DNA from 3 places in the Rossellomorea sp. FS2 genome. Region 1 is predicted to be linked to each of the others. Evidence: riboswitches for the same ligand, from Rfam matches in the RefSeq annotation. Region 1 holds a riboswitch; each other region holds the start of a gene.
What was found. Region 1 has a riboswitch for cyclic di-AMP ahead of ACNA6I_RS17265 (potassium channel family protein). Riboswitches for the same ligand answer to the same signal wherever they lie in the genome.

Region 2: another riboswitch for cyclic di-AMP. It lies ahead of ACNA6I_RS16555 (cation:dicarboxylate symporter family transporter); the one in region 1 lies ahead of ACNA6I_RS17265 (potassium channel family protein).
Region 3: another riboswitch for cyclic di-AMP. It lies ahead of kdpF (K(+)-transporting ATPase subunit F); the one in region 1 lies ahead of ACNA6I_RS17265 (potassium channel family protein).

What each region holds. Positions count from the first base shown of each region.
Region 1 is NZ_JBLRVS010000005.1:170,948-174,221, reverse strand. Features, by position in the region: gene ACNA6I_RS17270 (TrkH family potassium uptake protein) at 1-1,075, opposite strand, end outside; gene ACNA6I_RS17265 (potassium channel family protein) at 1,078-1,734, opposite strand; cyclic di-AMP (ydaO/yuaA leader) riboswitch at 1,898-2,028, opposite strand; gene ACNA6I_RS17260 (DUF1206 domain-containing protein) at 2,221-3,057, shown strand; gene ACNA6I_RS17255 (dicarboxylate/amino acid:cation symporter) at 3,113-3,274, shown strand, end outside.
Region 2 is NZ_JBLRVS010000005.1:11,694-14,967, reverse strand. Features, by position in the region: gene ACNA6I_RS16560 (serine O-acetyltransferase) at 1-306, opposite strand, end outside; gene ACNA6I_RS16555 (cation:dicarboxylate symporter family transporter) at 416-1,675, opposite strand; cyclic di-AMP (ydaO/yuaA leader) riboswitch at 1,762-1,900, opposite strand; gene ACNA6I_RS16550 (SGNH/GDSL hydrolase family protein) at 2,111-2,905, opposite strand; gene ACNA6I_RS16545 (sigma-70 family RNA polymerase sigma factor) at 3,199-3,274, shown strand, end outside.
Region 3 is NZ_JBLRVS010000005.1:321,314-324,587, reverse strand. Features, by position in the region: gene kdpB (potassium-transporting ATPase subunit KdpB) at 1-429, opposite strand, end outside; gene kdpA (potassium-transporting ATPase subunit KdpA) at 446-2,080, opposite strand; gene kdpF (K(+)-transporting ATPase subunit F) at 2,130-2,198, opposite strand; cyclic di-AMP (ydaO/yuaA leader) riboswitch at 2,588-2,724, opposite strand; gene ACNA6I_RS17990 (DUF2294 domain-containing protein) at 2,957-3,274, shown strand, end outside.

The sequences.
Region 1 (3,274 bases):
CCCCTACAACCAAAAGGACGCTAAGGGTGGATATCGCCAGGGATTTCAGGATGACCGTTTGATCAATGGAGCGCCGGAAGATCTTGACTTCTTTTTTATCCCTCAAGAAGGCACCTACCGCGAGAAGGATCATGAGGAATGTCGTAAGCTTGATCCCCCCACCTGTGGATGCACTTCCTGCCCCGATGAACATGAGAAGGACCGTAAAGAAAAGAGTCGGACTTTCCATCTCACCATAATCAAGCGTATTGAACCCTGCGGTCCTCGGTGTCACGGCCTGAAAGTAGGAAGCCAATCCTTTGTCACCGAGAGAAAGAGGTCCCAGTGTACCCGGGTTGTTATACTCCAGGACGAAGATGATGATCGTTGCTACCACATTGATCAAAAGCGTACCCAGGATCATGATCTTCGAGTGGAGGGACAGCTTCTTAAACGCACGTGATTTCCACCCGTCCACCAAGACGGTGAATCCTATCCCACCGATGATGAAAAGGAAGGATAGAGTGAAGGTGATGACCGGATTCCCCACAAATCGCATCATGTTGTCGGGCCACAAACCGAATCCGGCGTTATTAAAAGCGGAAACAGAATGGAAAAGGCTATAAAACAAGCCTTCTGACCACCCGTATCGGGGCACCCATTGAGTGGCAAGGAAGGTCATTCCGATCCCCTCCACCAGCAATGAAAAGGTGAAAAGGTATTTCACGAGCATGATCACCCCGCCCACAGAGGTCTGATTCAACGACTGTTGCAGCAACAGCCGTTCCTTGAATCCGATCTTCTTCCCGAGCATCATGACGATCAGGACAGCGAACGACATGATGCCCAGCCCTCCAAGCTGGATCAGACACATGACGACAATCTGACCGAAAATGGTGTAGACGGAACCGGTATCGACAACGGCAAGCCCCGTCACGGTCATGGCTGAGGTTGTCGTAAAAAGGGCTTCGAGCCACGTGATCGGCTCTGTCGTCGAGATGGGAAGCTTCAAGAGAGCCATACCCACCATGATGAAAAAGGCAAAGACTGCCACCAGCAGCTGCGGTGGACTTAAATGGATGACCCTGTACTTCATGGTTATACCCCTTCTTTTTCAAATCGATTGATATCGCGATTATGGCCGATCACAATCAACAGATCTCCCAGTTCAACCGTATCGTCTGCACTCGGTGAGACAATGACCTCATCCCCGCGATGGATGGCAATGATATTGCATCCATACCGCGCACGGACGTCAAGATCCATGAGCGTACGGTTCGCAACTTTGGACGAAGCCCTGACCTCTACGATGCTATGCTCCTTTGAAAGTTCGATGTAGTCGATGATTTTCTCCGATGTCATATGATGAGCGATTTTTTTCGCCATGTCCCGTTCAGGATGGATGACCTTGTCGGCACCGATCCTTTCAAGCACCTTTTGATGGTACGCATTCGACGCCTTCACCCAGACCTCCTTGACACCCAGCTCTTTCAGAAGCAGTGTCGTCAGGATGCTCGCCTCCACGCTTTCTCCGAATGATACGATCACGTGATCGAAATTACGGAGGCCGAGGGATCTCAATACGGACTCATCCATGGCATTGGCCTGGACGGCGTGAGTCGCCACATCCGCGTAGCGCTGAACCACCTCTTCGTGCAGATCGATTGCCAGCACCTCTGTATCAAGCCTGCTCAATTCCTCCACCAGGTTCCCCCCGAATTTTCCAAGACCGATAACGGCGAATTGCTTTTTCATGATGTACTCCTCCAACTGACTTTACTGATATTTTCGTATCTTTTGTTGTTTTCCACTTGTTCATTCATCTTCCATGATGAATCATGCTGATTCATTAAATGAAGGCACAAAAAAGACCGCAGGAACTAAGCCTGTGGCCATCGTCTATACGATTCCAAGGTTCATTCACTCCCATTTACGCTTACGAGGTTAGCTGACGGATTCGGGCCATGGAAGCAGCCCTACCTTAAAAAGGATTCACCCCTAATGAACTCGGGTCCCCCGCTTCTTTGCAGAATTAAGCGATGATATGATATAAAGCAACCAGCTTTGATGATAGATATATTACTCCTAGACACATTCGTTGTCTATAACTATTTTAGCCTTTTTTTCGCGGGGAATGAGAAATGGATGAACCACCATCATTTACTTGCTCCGTCCATGGTTTCGAACCCTGCGTTTAGGGAATATTGCTTATAAAATGCAAACTGAAGGGAAGAAGTAGCCATGGCTGACATTACATCGGTCCTGCCTTCCGGTAAGGACAACTCAAAGGATATCAAACCATGGATCAGGGGGTTCGCCCGCATAGGATTCATATCAAGGGGACTCGTCTACATGCTGATTGGCGCCCTGGCCGTCATGGCAGCTTTCGGAGTGGGCGGAAGCACATCTGACTCGAACGGCGCATTCGCAGCCATTGCATCCAAGCCTTTCGGTGAGGTATTATTATGGATCGTCGGCATCGGACTTCTCGGCGTGGTCATCTGGAGCTTAATCCAAGCCATTACCGATCCTGAATACCACGGAGATCAGGGGAAATCCATCGTACGGAGGATTACCCACATCTTTACGGGTGCAGCTTACGGGATCCTCGGCTTCAATGCCATTGCCATCGCCCTTCACGCCAAAGGCGGCTCGAGTTCTGAGCAGACCATGTCTGCAAAGCTCCTTTCCCAGCCTTTCGGTCAATGGATTGTCGGCATCATCGGGCTGGCTATCATCGGATTCGCGCTTCACGAGCTTTACTCGGCTTATACAGAAAAATTCGCGAAGCAATTCAAGAAAGGAAGCATGTCAAAGCACGAGTGGAAGTTCAGTAAAAGGACCGGAAAAATCGGTCTCACTGCCCGAGGCATCGTATTCCTTCTCGTAGGATACTTCTTCATCCGGACCGCCATCACGGCTGACCCCGATAAAACCAAGGGATTGGACGGGGCACTATCCGAAATTGCCCAGCAGCCTTTCGGACAATGGCTACTGGCCATCGTGGCGGCCGGCCTGTTCCTCTACGGGGTCTTTGAGATCCTCCGAGGGAAGAATCGACATTTAAGCATATTCTAAGCCCCTCTCCGGGCTTTTTTATATGATGACAATCGTAAGAAAAGAGGGACCAACTATGAAGTCATTATGGACGAAATACAAAAGCATATCCCTGATCACGAAAATCACCGTTGCCCTGGTCCTTGGGGTCATCGCAGGGGTAATCTTCGGAGAGCGTGCCGCCTCCATATCCATCCTGGGGGACATCCTCATCCATCTCCTGTCGTTCCTGATCATC
Region 2 (3,274 bases), 160 kb from region 1:
TGCCCCGGCCTTCACTTTCGTTCCGATCACCACCCCAACCGAGTGGGCAATCCGGAAGCCGGGACCGATTTTGGCACCGTAGGAAATCTCGGCACCATAGAAGATGATACCTGCCGACCGGAGGATCCTGGGAATGAGCGGCACCCGCTTTACATGAAGGGCGTGCCCGATCCGGTACATCACAACAAGCCAGAAGGTCGAAGCATTGAAGAAGCTGATGATCAATCCTTTCGGGGATAACCCATATGCCCTGTAGTCTGATTTGATCAAATGGAACATGCGGTCCACATCCTTCGCCTTTTTCATCCAGTCTAGCCCCTGGATATGAAGGGAATATGGAAGAGATATTAGGGATTTGTAAAGAATGAATGACAAAAAAACCCCCGCTCAATCGATTCTTGAGCGGAGGTTTTTCCTAACCAGCCTTCATGACTTCATTTCCATGATCTGCGTCATACTGTCCTTCTGATTTGGACATGACGATAGCGGCAAGTGTGTTACCTGTTAAGTTGACGACGGTACGGGCCATATCCATGATCCTGTCGACCCCTGCGATGAAGGCAAGGCCTTCTGCCGGTACCCCGATGGTACCTAACGTGGCAAGGAGGACGACGAAGGATGTACCAGGTACAGCAGCCATCCCTTTCGATGTCACCATAAGGACAAGGATGAGGGTGATCTGTTGCATGATGGAAAGGTCGATGCCGTAGACCTGCGCGAGGAACAGGGCGGCGATGGCCTGATACAGGACCGATCCATCAAGGTTGAAGGTGTACCCGATCGGTACGACGAAGGATACGATGGCCTTCGGGCAACCCATCTTTTCAAGCTTCTCCATGACGCGTGGAAGTACGGTCTCGGAGCTCGATGTACTGAAGGCGAGTAGAAGCTCATCCTTCAAGTATTTAAGTAGAGTGAAGATGTTCACTCCGGCCCATTTGGCCACCAGTCCCAATACGACGATCAGGAAGAAGATCAAGGCCGCATAGACGAGGCCGACAAGCTTGCCGAGTGATACCAGGGAATCGATCCCGAATTTAGATACGGTTACCCCGATCAGGGCGAATACGCCGAGTGGTGCGACCTTCATGACCATGTTGACGACGTGGAACATGGCATGGGAAACGGCGTCAAAGAATTGAACGACCGGTTTCCCCCGTTCCCCGATGGCTGCCACTCCAAGTCCGAATAGCACGGAGAAGAAGATGATGGCCAGCATGTCCCCTTCCGCGATGGATTGGAAGAAGTTTGTCGGAACAATATGCAGGAAGGTTTCTGCGATGGTTTTGTCTTTCTGGTCTTCTGATGTATCCACGTAGGATTGGATGTCTGTCTTCTCAACAGATCCTAGGTTGACGTGACTTCCAGGATGGAACACGTTCGCCAGGATGATCCCGAGGATGATGGCGACGGTCGTGATGACCTCGAAGTAGATGATCGTCTTTGCCCCAAGACGGCCGAAAGCCTTTCCGTTCCCGGTACCTGCCACACCGACGATGAGAGTGGAGATGACGATCGGAATGACAATCATTTTAATCAAACGAAGGAAAAGGTCTCCCAACGGCTGGAGATACGTAGCAACACGCGGGTCATTAAACCAGATGACCCCGACAAGGATACCCAGGATCAACCCGACGAAGATCTGGGTGGCTAAACCGAAACGAATTTTTTTCATAGATGGTCCCCCTCTTGGATGATGTGCGTAAAGCAAAAAAAGACCGTTCTTAAGAAAGAACAGCCTTTTGGTTGAAAAATAAAGGTTCTTTCTCTCAACTGGCATACGGAGTTAACTGTCGGATTCGGGATTGAGAGTTCCCTACCTGGTAAAAGGATTCACCCCAAGGTATTGAAATACCACTTGCATGATTCCTCCGCTCGATCGATTAAGCCATACTATTTAGTTGTAGTGGGTTGACTTTATTATCCTAATAAAGTTTTATTTAGAAGTCCACAAAATATAATATACAACTTTAATCGATATACTGTCAAATGTTTTTTAAATAAAGATATTTCAGAATAGTTATTTATTAGGTTTTTTACCTTTTGCAGGATATTTCGTGTATACAAAGATCTATTTAAAGCTAAAAGTAAAACCCGGCACACGCCGGGTTCAATGGGACTTATCCACAAAATAATCCACCATGAAGGACGCCCATACTGCATTCCCATCCTTATTCGGCAGCTCCTTCTTTGTCACCTGAGATTCGACATCCTTCCAAGCCTTCCAATGATCTATGTATGGATAGTGATGATCCTTGGCATACTCTCTCAGCTTCTTCTCTTCCATTGGGTAATAGTGAGCATCGGGGATGGGGTTGGAAGGCTGTAGAAGAATCATGATATCAGGATTCTCTTTCTTGAACGCATCCAGGATGGCAGTAAGATTCTTCAGCCTTTCCTTCATATCGATGCGACTATTATCCGCAAGAAGAAACGGTTCCAAAAGGAGTAGATCCGGCTTTTCTTTCGCCAGTGGAAGATGAAGTCCATCCTTCACCACCTCTCTGGATGTCCTTCTTCCGACTTCATGGATGGAGACGGAGAGGAGCTCTTCTCCGTATTCTTTCGTCAAGGCCTCTTTCACCGTATCCGGCCAGGCTCCTGCTTCATCCGATGTCGAGGATGACCCGGCAATCATCATGCGTACAGGCTTTCCTTGGGCCGCTTTTTCCCTGAAGAGCGGCTGAACATCACGTGGTAACCCATTGATCCTGTCCAATATCTGCATCCGATGCCTTTCCTTTTCTGCTTTCTCCTCCGCTTCTGCACGTTCTCCTGCCAGCACATCCTGGTGCGAGGCATAAGCCGACGCCTGCACTTCCTTCACCTCCCCTTCCCAGTGATACTTGCCTCCGATCACCACCGAGGAGGTCAATAGTCCCAACACAACCAATCCGATTCTCATCCACTCGTCCCTCCAATCTATGAACTCTATCATATAAGAAGACAGTGGCAATATTTGTATATCTGTGTAGACAACCTCACCATAAATTATGACAAATTCATTAATCAATTTTCACTTTTCTTGAATTGACAGAAAACTTGAGGTTTTCTTAAAAGAAACTTCCGTTATCCACAGGTCCAAGCGGCTTTACCCCCTGATGCAGGGCTGATTGGGGCTTTTGCCACCCATCCTTTTCTCCCTTACTGTGGATATACCGGGAAAACAGAGCGGCGCCTGCTCAAAAGGAATCGAAGATGGAACCATTTGAACTCGTCCATGAACAGTACAGCCAGATGATCCACAAAATCATCCACACCCTGCGCATCTATA
Region 3 (3,274 bases), 150 kb from region 1:
CAGTTTGTCAGAAGGCATGTGGCGGATCGATCCGTCCTTCATCCTGACGTTAGCGATCATCTCCTGCTTGGACTTCTTCAATGCCCCGGCCTGGGCCTTCCCCCTCCCTTCGGCCAACGCCTCGGCAAAGTTGGCGAACAAAACCGTAAAAAGCAGGATGAGTGCGACCGAGAGAGAGAACCATGTTCCCGTCCCTCCTGGGCTTTGTGGTAAAAACACCTGGATGAAGGAAATGAAGAACCCAAATTCCACTACGAACATGATGGGATTCTTGACCATCCTTCTAGGGTCCAGCTTCATGATTGATTCTTTCAGTGCGTTCCATAGTAACGATGAGTCCTTGCTATTCTTATCAACAGAAGGCGACGGCACCTCTCTTACCGGTGAGATGATGTCCTCCTCCTGATCCTTCAACAAATGGTTTCCCATTTCTTATCCCTCCAGCTTATAGTGTTAAATATTCTGCAACAGGTCCCAGCACGAGGACCGGGAAGAACGTCAGCGCTCCCACGATCATGATCGTCCCCACGAAGATGGTGCCGAATAGGGGAGAATCTGTACGGAAGGTTCCGATGCTTTCCGGAACAAGCCGCTTCTTGGCCAGGGATGCAGCGACAGCGAGCATGGTAATGACTCCGAAGTACCGCCCGATGAACATGACGATCCCCGTGGAAATGTTCCAAAATGGCGTGGCATCCCCCAGGCCTTCAAACCCTGATCCATTGTTGGCTGCAGACGACGTGAATTCATACATGACTTGCGTCAGTCCGTGGAACCCTTGATTGGAGATGGCATCCGTCCCTGCATGGACATAAAGGGCGATGGCCGATGCACCAAGTATGAGGAGCGGTTGGATCAGCATGGTGACGGCTATGAGCTTCATCTCGCGGGCTTCGATCTTCTTACCAAGAAACTCCGGAGTCCTGCCGATCATCAATCCCGATAGGAAAACGGCGATCAGGACATACATGATGACATTGAGGAACCCGGCACCCACACCACCGAATACGGCATTGAGGAGCATATTGGACAGAGTCAGCATCCCGCTCAAAGGCGTAAGCGTATCATGCATGGTATTGACCGCACCCGTCTCTGAAGCCGTCGTCACCATGGCATACAGGATCGACTCCCCGGGACCAAACCGGACTTCCTTCCCTTCCATGCTCGCCCCATTGATTCCGAGAGCATTCAATGCCGGGTTTCCATGCGATTCCGCCACCATTGACAGGGAGAGCATGACAACGAACATCATCATCATCGAGACGAATAAGAGGCGTCCTTGCTTCTCATTCCCGATCATCCTTCCATACGCGAAGGGAATCGCCGTAGGCAGAAGGAACATCAAAACGATCTGGAGCATATTGCTGAACGACCCCGGATTCTCAAACGGATGAGCCGAGTTGACTCCAAAGAATCCACCACCGTTGTTCCCGAGCTCCTTGATCGATAAGAATGAGCCTACGGGACCCCGTGCTATCTCCTGACTCCCACCATCCACGGTCTGCACGGTAACAGATGGTGAAAGCGTCTGTGGTACCCCAAGGGCCACGAAGATCAAGCCGGTGATGAACGCTAGGGGCAATAGCACCCTGGTGATGGAACGGATGAAATCAACGAAGAAATTCCCCGCCCCCTTTCCGGCTAACAACCGGATAAAGGCCATCACCCCGCTCAACGCGGTTGCAGGTGCAGCGAACATCATGAAGAGAACGCCCGCCATCTGGGCGAGATACGACAAACCGGTTTCACCGCTGTAGTGTTGAAGATTGGTATTCGTCATGAAGCTGATGGCCGTATTGAAAGCAAGGGACGCATCCATCCCTTTGATCCCTGCCGGATTCAGGGGAAGTACCCCCTGAAGTCTGAAAACCAGGTACACGAGCGCGATCATGAATACGTTCGTCAGAAGCAGGGAAGCTGCATACCTCTTCCAAGTCTGATTGATCGCCCGGACACCGCCGAGCCGGAAGAGGATGTTCTCTGCCGGGAGGAATACCCGGTCAAGGCGCGTCCGCTCCGTATTGAATGCCTGTGCTAGATAGAGCCCTACAGGCTTTGCCAATAGAATGACAATGAACATGATAAGTACAACTGAACCAATCGTGGAAACCACTTTCCTTCACCCCATATCAAAATTTCTCTGGATTTAGCAACACATAACACAGATAGAACACCAGGATCAGAGCGATCGCCAACATCATCATTTCTCTTCATCCTTTCCCTGTTCCACAATGGACCCGGACCATTTCAATAGTCCTGCCATCGCCAAGGTAAGTACGCCCGTGATGACCATCATCCACACATCCCCCATCTTGATTCCTCCTTTACTTTTTGGCCCAGACCGAACAAAATAGACCAACGCACACTTCTTCCCCATGTGAAAATCATGAACATGATCTTCATAGAATTGGAGAAAAAGCACACATTGGTCTACTTAATGCCCAGCAGGCTTCATGCCTTCTTTGCATTCTGTCTTCCACGTATTCTTTTTCGTATAGGCATAATAAAAAGACCTACATACACAGGCTGCCCCTCACGTCACAGATGTCTGCAACAAGAGATGCCCCCTGATTAAGGCGGTCTTGTGGACCTCCTTCGCTTTAGCCGACGAAGTTAGCTGACGGGTAGGATGGCGAAAGAGTTTTCTCATCCCTTCTACACAGTAGAATTAACCCCAAAAAATTGGTTCCTCCGCTCTCATTCGAGATTAGGCCGGTTGATGCTGTTGTTTATGAAATTGATATTACTCCGAGTTCATTCCGTTGTAAACGAGGAAAAACCCGATAAAACAGTCATATTCAATCAAAATATTATAAATAACTTCAATTTACTACCCAATACTCACTCAATCTTATTATTTCTATTACTTCAATACAAAAAAATAGGATTGACATCCCCTACCTTATGGACGTACGATTGTCGTTGAAAAGACGTACGCGGAATTCAGGAGGATCTTATGGCAACGAAAAAACGATTAGAGGCCGAGCTGAGCGAAGCCTTCATCAAGCTCCAAAGGGAATTGATCGGGAGGGGACCACAGGAAACGAGGACCTACATCGTCGAAGATATGGTGATCGCACGGTTCAAGGGCGTCCTCACCGTAGAAGAAAAGCATCTGGTGGAACATGATAATGGACGGAAGCTCGTGAAGCAGATGAGGCAGATCCTCCGGGAGATGTACGGGGAAAAATTCGAAGCCGTCGTGGAAAAGCTGACGAACTGCCACGTCCTTACAAGTCATAGCGATATCAGCACCAGGTCCGGTGAAAGGATC